Regions from separate parts of the Bradyrhizobium sp. S3.2.6 genome, predicted to be linked through region 4. Evidence: predicted binding sites of a transcription regulator. Region 4 holds the regulator's gene; each other region holds the start of a gene.
The links. Region 4 encodes PhoB, which activates phosphate uptake and scavenging genes when phosphate is short. Its sites were predicted from a motif close to TGTCATNNANCTGTCAT; they were not measured.

Region 1 (3,205 bases), 650 kb from region 4:
GCGGCGACATCGCCGAGCGCGCGGCGATCTCCGGTGCGCTGTCGCTGTACCTGAACTTCATCAACCTGTTCACGCTGCTGCTGCAGCTCCTCGGCCAGCGCGACTAAGCGCCAGACCTGAGAGAACGGATCCGAACCCCGGCCGCGAGGCCGGGGTTTTTGTTTGGGGCCGAGCTGTCCCCACAAACACCGTCATTGCGAGCGAAGCGAAGCAATCCAGACTCCCCCCGCGGATGCATTTCTGGATTGCTTCGTCGCAAGGGCTCCTCGCAATGACGGAGTGCGTGGAAACACCGTTGCCTCTTCCAGCCGCCGCACGAACGCTCTAATCTTCGCCCATGTCCACACCCGATATCAGGCCCACGACCGAGGCCGACCTTCCCGCCATTACCGCCATCTATCAGCAGGCCGTCCGCGAGGGCACCGCGACGTTCGAGATCGAGCCGCCTGACCTCGCCGAGATGATGCGCCGCTATCGCACGCTGGTCGACGGCGGCTATCCCTATTTCGTCGCCGTCCTCGACGGCCGCGTTGCCGGCTACGCCTATGCCGGCGCCTACCGGCCCCGCCCGGCCTACCGCTTCACGGTCGAGAACTCGATCTATCTCGATCCCGCCTTCCACCGCCGCGGCATCGGCGCGCTGCTGCTGGAGCGGCTGATCATCGAATGCGAGGCGCGCGGCTTCCGCCAGATGATCGCGGTCATCGGCGATTCCGCCAATGCCGGCTCGATCGGCGTGCATACCAGAGGCGGCTTCAAGATGATCGGCACGCACCCGAATGTCGGCCTGAAGTTCGGCCGCTGGCTGGATACCGTGATGATGCAGCGCGACCTCGGCGAGGGCGCGAGCACCGTGCCGGCGAAATAACCCGGTCTCGTAGGGTAGGCAAAGCGTAGCGTGCCCACCGCGGCGATTGAGGAGAGATGGTGGGCACGGCGCTTTGCGCCTTTGCCCACCCTACTGCAGCGTTGGTGTGGCTACACCACCGCCAGTTTCCGGTCGATCACCAGCAGCACGCGGTCGAGCTCGTGGCCGCGGCGCAGGATCAGGCCGGTCGCCGCGATCACGCTGTACATGCCCTGCTTGCGGGCCAGTCGCGGATCTTTCTCGATGCGGTAGATCGGCACTTCGGAGGCGCGGCGATAGACCGAGAACACCGCGCGGTCCTTCAGGAAGTCGATGGCATAGTCGCGCCACTCGCCGTCGGCGACCATGCGGCCGTAGAGATTGAGAATTCGGCTCAACTCGAGCCGGTTGAACGTCACCCGGCTCAGTTGGGCATTCGCAGCGGCGGGACGCGCCACTGCGCGCTGCTCGCTCGGATCGGCATCCTCCGGCGTCAAGCTCATGCAGCGCCTCCTGTCGCATCAGCACGACCCGCCTCCGCGAAGACCGTCCCCGGAGCCGCGGATCATGACAATGGCATGATTGCGCCAACTGTTCCCCGCCGCAAGAGGCTCTTGAAGGGCTCTTTTGGAGCGCTCTTGAAGGACCGTGGCTTATCTCGCGGACCGGTTGCGAATCATGACACATGCAACGGTGGAACTCCTCAGCGGCAAACCGTCACGGGATCGTTAGCAGGAATCACAGGATCGCCGCTTTTCCGCCCACCGCCCGCCGCCCTGCACTGCGAAAAGACCTCTGTGCGTTGACCCGGTCCTTTCGGTTCCGGATTCCTCAGCCCCCAGCCCCCCGGGGTCGAACAGGATCGGGTCTGTACGCGCGACAAGGAGGGCCAACGCAAGTTGGTCCTTTTTTGTTTGTGTCGGGGTGTCGCTGGCCGCAATTGCGCACCGTAGTTCGCGCTTCGCGCGCCCCGGAATGACGACAGACAAATTGTCTTGAGACGATCTTGAGCGCGCGTCGCTTCAGTGCAGTGACGTGTACGCCGCGCCCAGCATCGCGCCCGGCTTCTCGCGGCTGCCGTCCTGGACATAGACCACCGCACCATCGACGCCATCGCGCGAGGTGAGATTCTCAAGCGGCACCGTCCAGGTTTCCGGATGTCCGTTCCAGTCGCCGACCTTGAGCAGATTGCGCACCACGTTGTGGTAGGTGATCTGCTGTCCGCGATTCTCGCCGCGGCTGATCTCGATCGGCACCGATTTCGCAATCGAGCAGATCCAGACCTCGCCATGCGAGATCGCCGGCTCGTTGCCCGCGGCCACCGATACATTGATCTGCTTGCCTGCCAGCGACATCGTCACCGGCACGCTCATCACGCCAGTGCCCCTGTCGGTCTTGCCGATCGCGCTTTCGATGCCGGCCCGATCGCTGCCGATGACATGCACAGCGCCATTGACCACGACCTGCGGCGTGTAGACCTCGCGGTCACCGCGCATGCGTGAATAGGCGCGCTGCCGCGCCGAGAAACGCGAATCTGCCAGCGTGTCCTTCCAGCCGAGATAGTCCCAATAATCGATCGGCATGCTCAGCGCGATGATCGAGGGATCCTTGGCGAGGTCGCCGATGACCTTGTCGGCGGGCGGGCAGGAGGAGCAGCCCTGCGAGGTGAAGAGCTCGACCACGGCGCGGGGATCGGCCTGGGCGGGACGAATGACGGCGACGATTGCGCAGATGCCCAGTGCTCCCGACCAGAGTGCGCCGGACCATCGCGAAACCAAATGAGAAGCCATCATTCCAGTCATGTCGAACGTCACATCTCGTCTTCGTGGAGGGATATCCTATCGCCCGATGGTCACCGTAGTCTTACGGGCACGGCGGTCTTACGGGCACGGCGCATTCCGCCCGATGCGAAGTGTCCGCCGGGTGGGCCCATCTGAAGCATGCCGTAATGCACGAAGGCGGCCTTGTGATAGGCCGCCTTTGTTTAACCTTCTACTCACGTCGCAGTGAGCCACCGTTCACAAATTCGCGCTCAGGCCGCGAGCTTGCGCAGCACATAATGCAGAATGCCGCCGTTCCGGTAATAATCGAGCTCGTCCAGCGTATCGATGCGGCAAAGCAGCGAAACGCGCCGCAATGAACCGTCCCCGGACACAATCTCCGCGGTCAGCTTCTGGCGCGGCCTAAGGTCGCCGACGAGGCCACGCAGCGTGACCTTCTCGTCGCCCTTCAGGCCGAGCGACGACCAGGAGGTGCCGTCCTCGAAGGTCAGCGGCAGCACGCCCATGCCGACCAGGTTGGAGCGATGGATGCGCTCGAAGCTCTGGCAGATCACGGCGCGCACGCCGAGCAGACGCG
Region 2 (3,205 bases), on a different contig from region 4:
ACCGGCACCGCGCCCGGCATGTTCGCTACACAATAATGCACGACGCCGTCGACCTCGTAGGTCGGCTCCGCATGCGTCGTCGCGTGCGAGGTCTCGAAGCAGCCGCCCTGGTCGATCGCGACGTCGACCAGCACAGCACCCGGCCGCATCGATTTGAGCATCGCACGCGTCACGAGCTTTGGCGCGCTCGCGCCCGGCACCAGCACCGCACCGATCACGACGTCGGCGGCGAACACCTCCTCCTCGACGGCCTCGATGGTCGAAAAGCGGGTGCGCACCCGCCCGAGGAAGACATCATCTAGCTCGCGCAGACGAGGAATTGAGCGGTCGATCACGGTGACTTCAGCACCGAGGCCTGCGGCCATGCGCGCGGCCTGCGTTCCTACCACACCGCCGCCGAGCACGACGACGCGCGCCGGCTGCACGCCGGGCACGCCGCCGAGCAGCAGCCCGCGACCGCCGGCCGATCGCCTGAGCGCGGCGCCAGCGGCCTCGATGGCGAGGCGGCCGGCGACTTCGCTCATCGGCGCGAGCAGCGGGAGGTGACCGGCCGCGTCGGTGACGGTTTCATAGGCGATCGCTGTGCAGCCGGACGCGAGCAAGCCCTTGGCCTGTTCGGGATCGGGCGCGAGATGGAGATAGGTAAACAGTATCTGGCCTTCGCGGAGCTGGGTCCACTCGCTTTTCTGCGGCTCCTTCACCTTCACGATCATGTCGGACTTGGCGAAGATGTCGCGCGCACCGGCGGCAATAGAGGCCCCCGCCCGCTGATAGACCTCGTCGGACGCGCCGATGCCGCTGCCGGCTCCAGTCTCAACCGTGACCTGATGCCCAGCCGCGATATATTCGCGGACAGCGCCCGGGGTGAGCCCGACGCGATATTCCTGCACCTTGATCTCCTTGGGCACACCGACACGCATCCTGGGCTCCTTTTGATTCACCCCATGATCGTAGCGGCGCAAGCAGTTTGGTTTCGTGCAAATATCCGCTAGTTTTGGCCGTCCCGCGCCGGTTTCGGTCGCGGAAGTGTCCTTTCACGCTGGAAACAAAACCTTGGCCCTCGACCGGAAAGATCTCGCGATTCTCGCGGAACTTACGACCAATGCACGCGCCAGCCACACCGAGCTCGCCAACAAGGTCGGCCTCTCCAGCACCGCGCTGGCACGGCGGCAGAAGACGCTGGAGGATGACGGCTACATCCAGGCCTACCAGGCCGCGCTCGATCTGGCGCAGTTCGGCCTGACCACGACGGTGCTGGTGCGCATTGCGCTGGAGAGCCAGAGCGACGAGGCGCTGAAGGCGTTCGAGGCGGAGGTGGTAAAGTGCCCCTCCGTCGTGCGCTGCTTCCTGATGTCGGGGACCGACGACTACATCCTGATCGTGCTCGCCCGCGACATCCAGGATTTCGAGCGCATCCACCGCACCGAACTGTCGCGCCTGCCGCGCGTGGCGCGGGTACAATCGAGCTTTGCGCTGCGCGAGGTCGTCAATCGCGCGGTGCCGACGGTGGTGTTCGGCGAGGCGAAGCGGTAGCGTTTCCCTCGCCCCGCAAGCGCGGGCTGGGGCCATCCCGCGCACCGTCATAGAACTGTCATCGAATGTGCCGAGACCTGTCAGTCTCTGCACATTCGGGACACGTCATGGACTATTTCAAGCGCTTCAACTTCCTGTTCGCCGCACCTGTATTCGACGCCGACGACCTCGAAGGCGTCCGTTTCAACCAGATCATCGAGGAGATCCAGCGCTCCGGCTTCGAGGTGGTCCGGGCCCGCAAGCTGGAGGACGCCGAGATGGCGGTGCAGACCGACGCCGCGATCGGCTGCATGGTGGTGGATTGGGGCAAGAAAGGCCTGGAGGGCAAGACATCGGCGCTGATCAATCTGATGCGGCGCCGCGGCCTCGACTTCCCGATCATCCTCCTGATCCGGCGCAAGCGGTTCGAGGATCTCCCGGTCGAGGTGCTCGACTTCATCGATGGCTATGTCTTCCTGTCGGAGGAGACGCCGACCTTCATCGCCAAGAACCTGATCAGCCGGCTCAAGCAATATGCCGAGACGCTGAAGACGCCGTTCTTCGGCGCGCTGGTCGATTATGCCGAGGAAGGCAACCAGCTCTGGACCTGTCCGGGCCACAATGGCGGCGTGTTCTACAACCGAAGCCCGATCGGCCGGGTCTTCGTCGAGCATCTCGGCGAGTCCGTCTTCCGCGACGACCTCGACAATTCCGTGCTCGATCTTGGCGACCTCCTCACCCATGAGGGTCCGGCGCTGAAGGCGCAGAAGGAGGCCGCCGCGATTTTCGGCGCGGAGAAAACCTACTTCGTGCTCAACGGCACCTCGACCTCGAACAAGGTCGCGCTCGGCGCGCTCGTCACAGACGGCGACCTCGTGCTGTTCGACCGCAACAACCACAAGGCCGCCCATCACGGCGCGTTGATGATCAATGGCGGAATTCCGGTCTATGTCCCGACCATCCGCAATGCCTGGGGCCTGATCGGTCCGATGCGCTGGGACGCGCTCGACGAACGGGCCCTGCGCGAGACGATCCGCAACCATCCGCTGGTCACGGACAAGGACGCCTGGCGCAAGGAACGGCCGTTCCGCGTCGCCGTGGTCGAGCAATGCACCTATGACGGCACGATTCACAATGCCGAAATGATCCTGAAGCGCATCGGCCACCTCTGCGAATACATCCTGTTCGACGAGGCCTGGGCCGGCTTCATGAAGTTCCACCCGCTCTACGTCGGCCGCTTCGCGATGGGGCTTGCCAATCTCCCGCCGGAGGCACCGGGCATCATCGCGACGCAGTCGACCCACAAGCAGCTTGCCAGCTTCTCGCAGGCCTCGCAGATCCATATCAAGGACCGCCACATCCGCGGCCAGAAGCGGCGCGTCGAGCACCGCCGCTTCAACGAAAGCTTCATGCAGCACGCCTCGACCTCGCCGTTTTATCCGCTGTTCGCCTCGCTCGACGTTGGCGCGCAGATGATGAAGGGCCGCTCCGGCGAAGTGCTATGGGACGACACCATCCGCCTCGGCATCGAGCTGCGCAAAAAGATCCGCGCCATGCGCCGGGAGTTCGAGGAGAAGGAACAGAACCCGGACCGGCGCTGGTTCTTCGAGCCGTTCGTGCCCGATCGCGTTGCCATCCCCGACGTCAGCCGCCCCGGCGCCGCGCATAACGTTGCCTGGGAGACGCTGTCGAC
Region 3 (3,205 bases), 380 kb from region 4:
AGGGGAAGCGAAGGCATGACTGAAGCCGTTTTGGGCGCAATGAGCGGACTGCGCGTCGTCGATCTCACGCGCGTGCTCGGCGGTCCCTACTGCACCCAGATCCTCGCCGACCATGGCGCCGACGTGATCAAGGTCGAGCCGCCGGCAGGCGACGAGGTGCGCGACTGGGGCCCTCCCTTCCACGAGGAAGACGCGGCCTATTTCGTCGGCATCAACCGCAACAAGCGCTCCATCGGCCTCGACCTCGCCTCCGAAGGCGGCCGTGTCGTGCTGCTCAAGATGCTGGAGACGGCCGACGTCCTGATCGAGAATTTCAAGCCGGGCACGCTGGAGAAATGGGGCATCGGCAACGACGTGCTCAGCCAGAAATTCCCGCGCCTGGTGCATTGCCGGATCTGCGGCTTCGGCGCCGACGGGCCGCGCGGCGGCAATCCCGGCTATGACGCCATCATCCAGGCCATGACCGGCATGATCGCGGCGACCGGCTCGCCGGAGAGCGGGCCGATGCGGATCGGCGTGCCGCTGGTCGACATCACCACCGGTCTTTACGCAGCGATCGGCATCCTGATGGCGCTGTCCGAGCGGCAGCGCTCCGGCAAGGGCCAGTTCCTGGAGACGACGCTGTACGAGACCGGCCTCGCCATCATGCATCCGCACACCGCGAATTATTTCATGCATGGCAAGCCGCCCGGCCTCACCGGCAACGAGCATCCCAACCTCGTGCCCTACGCGATCTTCCCGACCAGGACCGACGACATCTTCATCGGCGTCGGCAATGACGGCACCTTCCGCAAGCTCGCCAAGGAGATCGGTAAGCCCGAGCTCGGCACTGATCCGCGCTTTGCCCGCAACAAGGACCGCATCGCCAACCGCGACGCGCTGCGCGTAGAGCTTGCCGCGGTGTTCAGCCAGCACGAGGCCGAGCCGCTGTGCAATCGCCTGCTGGCTGCGGGCCTGCCCGCGGGCCCGGTGCAGAAGATCGACCAGGCGTTGACCAACCCGCACACGATCGCGCGCGGCGATGTCATCGAGAAGGACTGGTACAAGGGCGTGGCCTCGCCGATCCGGCTCGATCGCAGCAAGCCGAGCCTACGCCGCCTGCCACCGAAATTCAGCCAGCACTCCCAGGAGGTGCTAGGCGAGTTCGGCTACTCAAAGGCGGAGATCGACGCGATGGTCGAGAGCGGCGTAGTCTGCGGGCCCGAGCGCAAGCGCTAGGGCCCTCGCCTCGTCACCCAAGCAAATGCCGCAGTGCGGCACGGGCACGCATGCACACTGCGGACGGAGGAGGCTGCCCGAGCGCGCGTCTTCGCCTATTTGATGGCTTCCCTTTTGGCAGCGCTTGCTGCTTTCGTTTCGGCCGCTTACACAGTCATGTGAACGTCATGTGGCGCTGCTAGCGCAAGCGCTTCTTTTTGACGGCCAAGGGAGGTACTTGATGGCTCTTCGATATTTTGGGGCGGCTGCCGCTGTTGCATTTGCGGTTGGCATGACGGCTTCGCCGGCGCTGGCCGTGACTGAAATCCAGTGGTGGCACGCGATGACAGGCGCGAATAACGACGTCATCGTCAAGCTCGCCAACGACTTCAATGCGTCGCAGAGCGACTACAAGGTCATCCCGACCTACAAGGGCAGCTATCCCGACACCATGAACGCCGGCATCGCCGCGTTCCGCGCCGGCAACGCCCCGCACATCATGCAGGTGTTCGAAGTCGGCACCGCGACCATGATGGCCGCGACCGGCGCCGTGAAGCCCGTCTACAAGCTGATGACCGATGCCGGCGAGAAGTTCGATCCGAAGAATTATCTGTCCGCGATCACCGGCTACTATTCGACCTCGAAGGGCGAGATGCTGTCCTTCCCCTTCAACTCGTCGTCGACCGTCATGTGGGTCAACCTCGACGAGCTGAAGAAGGTCAACGCAGAGATCCCGAAGACCTGGCCGGAAGTGTTCGAGGTCGCCAAGAAGCTGCACGACAACGGCCATCCGACCTGCGGCTTCTCCAACTCCTGGGTCACCTGGGTCAATCTCGAGCAGCTCTCCGCCTGGCACAACGTGCCGCTCGCCAGCAAGGCGAACGGCCTCGACGGCTTCGACACCAAGCTCGAGTTCAACGCGCCGCTGCAGGAGAAGCATCTCGAGAAGCTGGTCGAGCTGCAGAAGGACAAGACCTACGACTACGCCGGCCGCACCAACCAGGGCGAAGGCCGCTTCACCTCGGGTGAGTGCGCGATCTACCTGACCTCGTCGGCCTTCTTCGGCAACGTCAAGGCTCAGGCCAAGTTCAACTTCACCGCTGCGCCGATGCCGTATTATCCTGACGTCAAGGGCGCACCGCAGAACTCGATCATCGGCGGCGCTTCGCTCTGGGTCATGGGCGGCAAGTCGGCCGACGAATACAAGGGCATCGCCAAATTCCTGACCTTCCTCTCGGACACCGATCGTCAGGTCTACATCCACAAGGCTTCGGGCTATCTGCCGATCACCAAGGCCGCCTACGAAAAGGCCAAGGCCGAGGGCTTCTACAAGGATCAGCCCTATCTCGAGACCCCGCTGCTCGAGCTGACCAACAAGGAGCCGACCGAGAACTCGCGCGGGCTGCGCCTTGGCAACATGGTTCAGCTGCGTGACGTCTGGGCCGAAGAGATCGAGCAGGCACTGGCCGGCAAGAAGACCGCCAAGCAGGCGCTCGATGCCTCCGTCGAGCGCGGCAACACGATGCTGCGTCAGTTCGAAAAGACCGCCGTAAAATAAGGCGAAGGCGCCGGCGGAACCGCACGACGAGCGGCCCGCCGGCACCACCCCATCATGCAAAAGCAAGCGATTTTCCAATCAAAGCTGCTGCCCTACGCGCTGGTTGCGCCGCAACTCGCGATCGTTCTGATTTTCTTCTACTGGCCGGCCGTGCAGGCCGTCATTCAGTCCTTCCTGCTACAGGACGCTTTCGGCCTCTCGACGAGCTTCGTGTGGTTCGAGAATTATGTCGAGCTGTTGAGCGATCCCGCCTATTTCGAGACGATCGTCCGAACCTTCTTCTTCTCGTTTGCGATCGCGGCGTCCTCGCTCTCCGTGGCGCTGCTGCTCGCGGTGATGGCGGACAAGCCGATGCGCGGCGGCGCTGTCTACCGCACGCTGCTGATCTGGCCCTATGCCGTGGCGCCGCCCGTGGTCGGCGTGCTCTGGGTCTTCATGCTGCATCCCTCG
Region 4 (3,205 bases):
GGTCGAAACCGTCCATCGGCGGACCGAAACCTTCGAGATATTTTGCAGAGCCGGTCGCAGCCAGCGTCGCCAGCGTGCGGCCGTGGAAGGCGCCTTCGAAGGTGATGATGCGGTAGCGCTCCGGATGTCCTTTGGAGAAGTGATGATGGCGGACCAGCTTGATCACACCCTCCAGCGCTTCGGCGCCGGAATTGCAGAAGAACACGAAGTCCGCAAAACTCTCGTTGCAGAGACGCGCGGCGAGCTTCTCGCCGTCCGGGCTCTGGAACAGGTTCGACATGTGCCAGAGTTTTGTGGCCTGCTCCTGCAGCGCCTTGACCAGCGCGGGATGGGCATGGCCGAGCGCATTCACCGCCACGCCCGAGGTGAAATCGAGATAGCGATCGCCATTGGTTGCGATCAACCAGACGCCTTCACCGCGCTCAAAACCGATGTCGGTTCTGGCGAAAACGGGGAGCAAGTGCGGCGCTGCGCTGTTAGCCATGATGGTCTCTTTGGATGTTTCGGACGGCCTGAAACTGCGTTGCGCAGCGCATCATTGGTCCGGAAAACGAAACGTGCCGCCTTTTAAGGGCGGCACGCATCACTATCTTATGCTTGGCACCATTGGTGTCAATGCCGCCCGGAAAGCCCCGCGAAACCCAGATTCCGTAGTCTTGCGGTGCCGAATTTGCGGGTTTTGGCCACGGAACATGTGGAAGCGAGTCGGCGGACTCTTGCGCGTGAGTCACGCCATATTGTAGCGTCTGGCTTGTCAGATACGACATCTCGTGCAGCGGTTCTGATCCCAAAAGTCCTCATGTACCGGCGTAAACGTTCGGGCGTATCATTGCGCCCGGCGAGCCTTAAGGGATTCTGGCGGCACGGATTTTTCGAGGCTTAGGCATTCGTTGTGCGGCCCCCAGGATGGCAGGCGCGCGGCGAAGGAAAGGGTGCAATGACGGTTTTGACCTGGTCCGACGATCGCGTCGAACAGCTGAAAAAGCTCTGGGAGGCCGGACTTTCGGCCAGCCAGATCGCCGCTGAGCTTGGGAATGTCACCCGTAACGCCGTGATCGGCAAGGTTCACCGGCTCGGCTTGTCGGGCCGCGCCAAGAGCCCGTCTTCGGCAGCTCCGCGGCCGCGCAAGGCGCGTCCAGCGCCGCACATGATGCGGGTGAGCAGGCCCATCGCACGCGGCAATACCGCGCTGGCGCAGGCTTTCGAGGTCGAGGTCGAGGCTGAACCGGTCACCTACGACAACGTGGTACCGATGAGCCAGCGGCTGTCGCTCCTCGAATTGAACGAGGCGACCTGCCACTGGCCGGTCGGCGATCCCTCGAGCCCGGATTTCTTCTTCTGCGGCGGCAAAGCGCTCTCCGGCCTGCCCTATTGCGCCCAGCACTCGCGGGTCGCGTATCAGCCGGCAGCGGATCGCAGGCGGGCCCCGGCGAAGCCGGCGCGGTAAGCTCAGCTCCAAACGACGTCGTCGCGGCCTGGTGCGCAATTGCGCACGGGCCGGAACGATCGGGAGAAGGATCGGCGCGCCTTTGGCGCGCTTTTTTGTTGAGGTCTGCTCAGGCCGTTTCAGGCCTGCTCGGCCTTCGCGAACCGATCGTCCAGCGCGTAGCCGGCGCCGCGGACGGTGCGGATCGGGTCCTGCTCGCGGCCGAGATTGAGCAGCTTGCGCAGGCGGCCGATATGCACATCGACGGTGCGCTCATCGATGTAGATGTCGCGGCCCCAGACGCTGTCGAGCAACTGCTCGCGCGAGAACACGCGGCCGGGATGCTCCAGGAAGAACTCCAGCAGGCGATACTCGGTCGGGCCGAGATCGATCGGCCGGCCCGAGCGCGCCACGCGGCGCTTTTCGCGGTCGAGCTCGATGTCGCCGAACGCCAGCACGGTTGCGAGCCGCTCCGGACTTGCACGCCGGAGCAGGCCTTTCACGCGCGCCAGGAGCTCGGGCACCGAGAACGGCTTGACGATATAGTCGTCAGCGCCGGTCGCCAGGCCCCGCACCCGCTCGCTCTCCTCGCCACGCGCGGTGAGCATGATGATCGGCAGCTGCTTGGTGTCGGATCGCGCACGCAACCGCCGACACAGCTCGATGCCTGATAGCCCCGGCAGCATCCAGTCAAGCACGATCAGATCGGGGATGTGCTCCTTGAGGCGGGTGTCGGCGTCGTCGCCGCGCATTACCGTCTCGACGTCATAGCCGTCGCCTTCGAGGTTGTAGCGGAGAAGCTCGGTCAGAGCTTCCTCGTCCTCAACCACCATAATGCGTGCGCCCATCGGGTCGTCGCTCCTTGCGTAATCAGGTGTTCGGGACCGTGGTGGCGAAGGTCGTCATGTCGCCCTTCGGCCGCTTGTCGGTGATCGCTTGGCCTTCGATCATGTAGAACACGGTCTCGGCAATGTTGGTGGCGTGGTCGCCGATCCGCTCGATGTTCTTGGCGCAGAACATCAGATGGATGCAGAACGAGATGTTGCGCGGATCCTCCATCATGTAGGTGAGGAGCTCACGGAACAGCGAGGTGCAGATGGCGTCGACTTCCTCGTCGCCCTTCCACACCGCCATCGCCGCCGGCAGATCGTGCGCGGCATAGGCGTCCAGCACTGACTTGACCTGCTGCTGCACGAGGTCGGTCATGTGCTCGAGGCCGCGGAACAGCTTGAGCGGATGGAAATCCGTCTCCAGCGCCGCGACGCGCTTGCCCATGTTCTTGGCGAGGTCGCCGATGCGCTCGAGATCGGTCGCGACGCGCATGGCGCCGACGATCTCGCGCAGATCCACCGCCATCGGCTGGCGGCGCGCGATCGTGAGCACGGCGCGCTCCTCGATCTTCTTCTGCAGCGTGTCGAGCTCGGCGTCGATGGCGACGACGCGCTGGCCGAGCGCGACGTCGCGGCGGATCAGCGCATCGACGGAATCGACGATCATGCGCTCGGCGATGCCGCCCATCTCGGCGACCAGGCGCGTGAGCTCCTGGAGGTCGGTGTCGAAGGCCTTTGCGGTATGTTCAGAACCCATGTGCCGTCTCCTCAGCCGAACCGGCCGGTGATGTAATCCTGCGTGCGCCGGTCGGTCGGCGATGTGAATATCTTGCTGGTGTCGTCGAACTCTATCAGCTCGCCGAGATACATGAAGGCGGTCTTGTCGGAGACGCGGGCGGCCTGCTGCATGTTGTGGGTCACGATCGCGATCGTGTAGTTCTCGGACAGC

Region 1: ABID58_RS00300 (DUF2794 domain-containing protein) is a predicted target of PhoB. The motif match lies at 1,415-1,431, and genes of this name have one in related genera.
Region 2: ABID58_RS06320 (Orn/Lys/Arg family decarboxylase) is a predicted target of PhoB. The motif match lies at 1,579-1,595, and genes of this name have one in related genera.
Region 3: ugpB (sn-glycerol-3-phosphate ABC transporter substrate-binding protein UgpB) is a predicted target of PhoB. The motif match lies at 1,371-1,387, and genes of this name have one in related genera.

The regions. Positions count from the first base shown of each region.
Region 1 is NZ_JBEPOS010000001.1:68,442-71,646, forward strand. Features, by position in the region: gene ABID58_RS00290 (Bax inhibitor-1/YccA family protein) at 1-107, shown strand, start outside; gene ABID58_RS00295 (GNAT family N-acetyltransferase) at 338-868, shown strand; gene ABID58_RS00300 (DUF2794 domain-containing protein) at 979-1,350, opposite strand; gene ABID58_RS00305 (DUF1223 domain-containing protein) at 1,870-2,649, opposite strand; gene acnA (aconitate hydratase AcnA) at 2,880-3,205, opposite strand, start outside.
Region 2 is NZ_JBEPOS010000002.1:436,433-439,637, reverse strand. Features, by position in the region: gene ald (alanine dehydrogenase) at 1-920, opposite strand, end outside; gene ABID58_RS06325 (Lrp/AsnC family transcriptional regulator) at 1,054-1,533, shown strand; gene ABID58_RS06320 (Orn/Lys/Arg family decarboxylase) at 1,641-3,205, shown strand, end outside.
Region 3 is NZ_JBEPOS010000001.1:334,704-337,908, reverse strand. Features, by position in the region: gene ABID58_RS01655 (CaiB/BaiF CoA transferase family protein) at 16-1,218, shown strand; gene ugpB (sn-glycerol-3-phosphate ABC transporter substrate-binding protein UgpB) at 1,439-2,755, shown strand; gene ugpA (sn-glycerol-3-phosphate ABC transporter permease UgpA) at 2,810-3,205, shown strand, end outside.
Region 4 is NZ_JBEPOS010000001.1:715,790-718,994, reverse strand. Features, by position in the region: gene ABID58_RS03325 (aspartate aminotransferase family protein) at 1-484, opposite strand, end outside; gene ABID58_RS03320 (GcrA family cell cycle regulator) at 938-1,447, shown strand; gene phoB (phosphate regulon transcriptional regulator PhoB) at 1,567-2,274, opposite strand; gene phoU (phosphate signaling complex protein PhoU) at 2,297-3,013, opposite strand; gene pstB (phosphate ABC transporter ATP-binding protein PstB) at 3,025-3,205, opposite strand, start outside.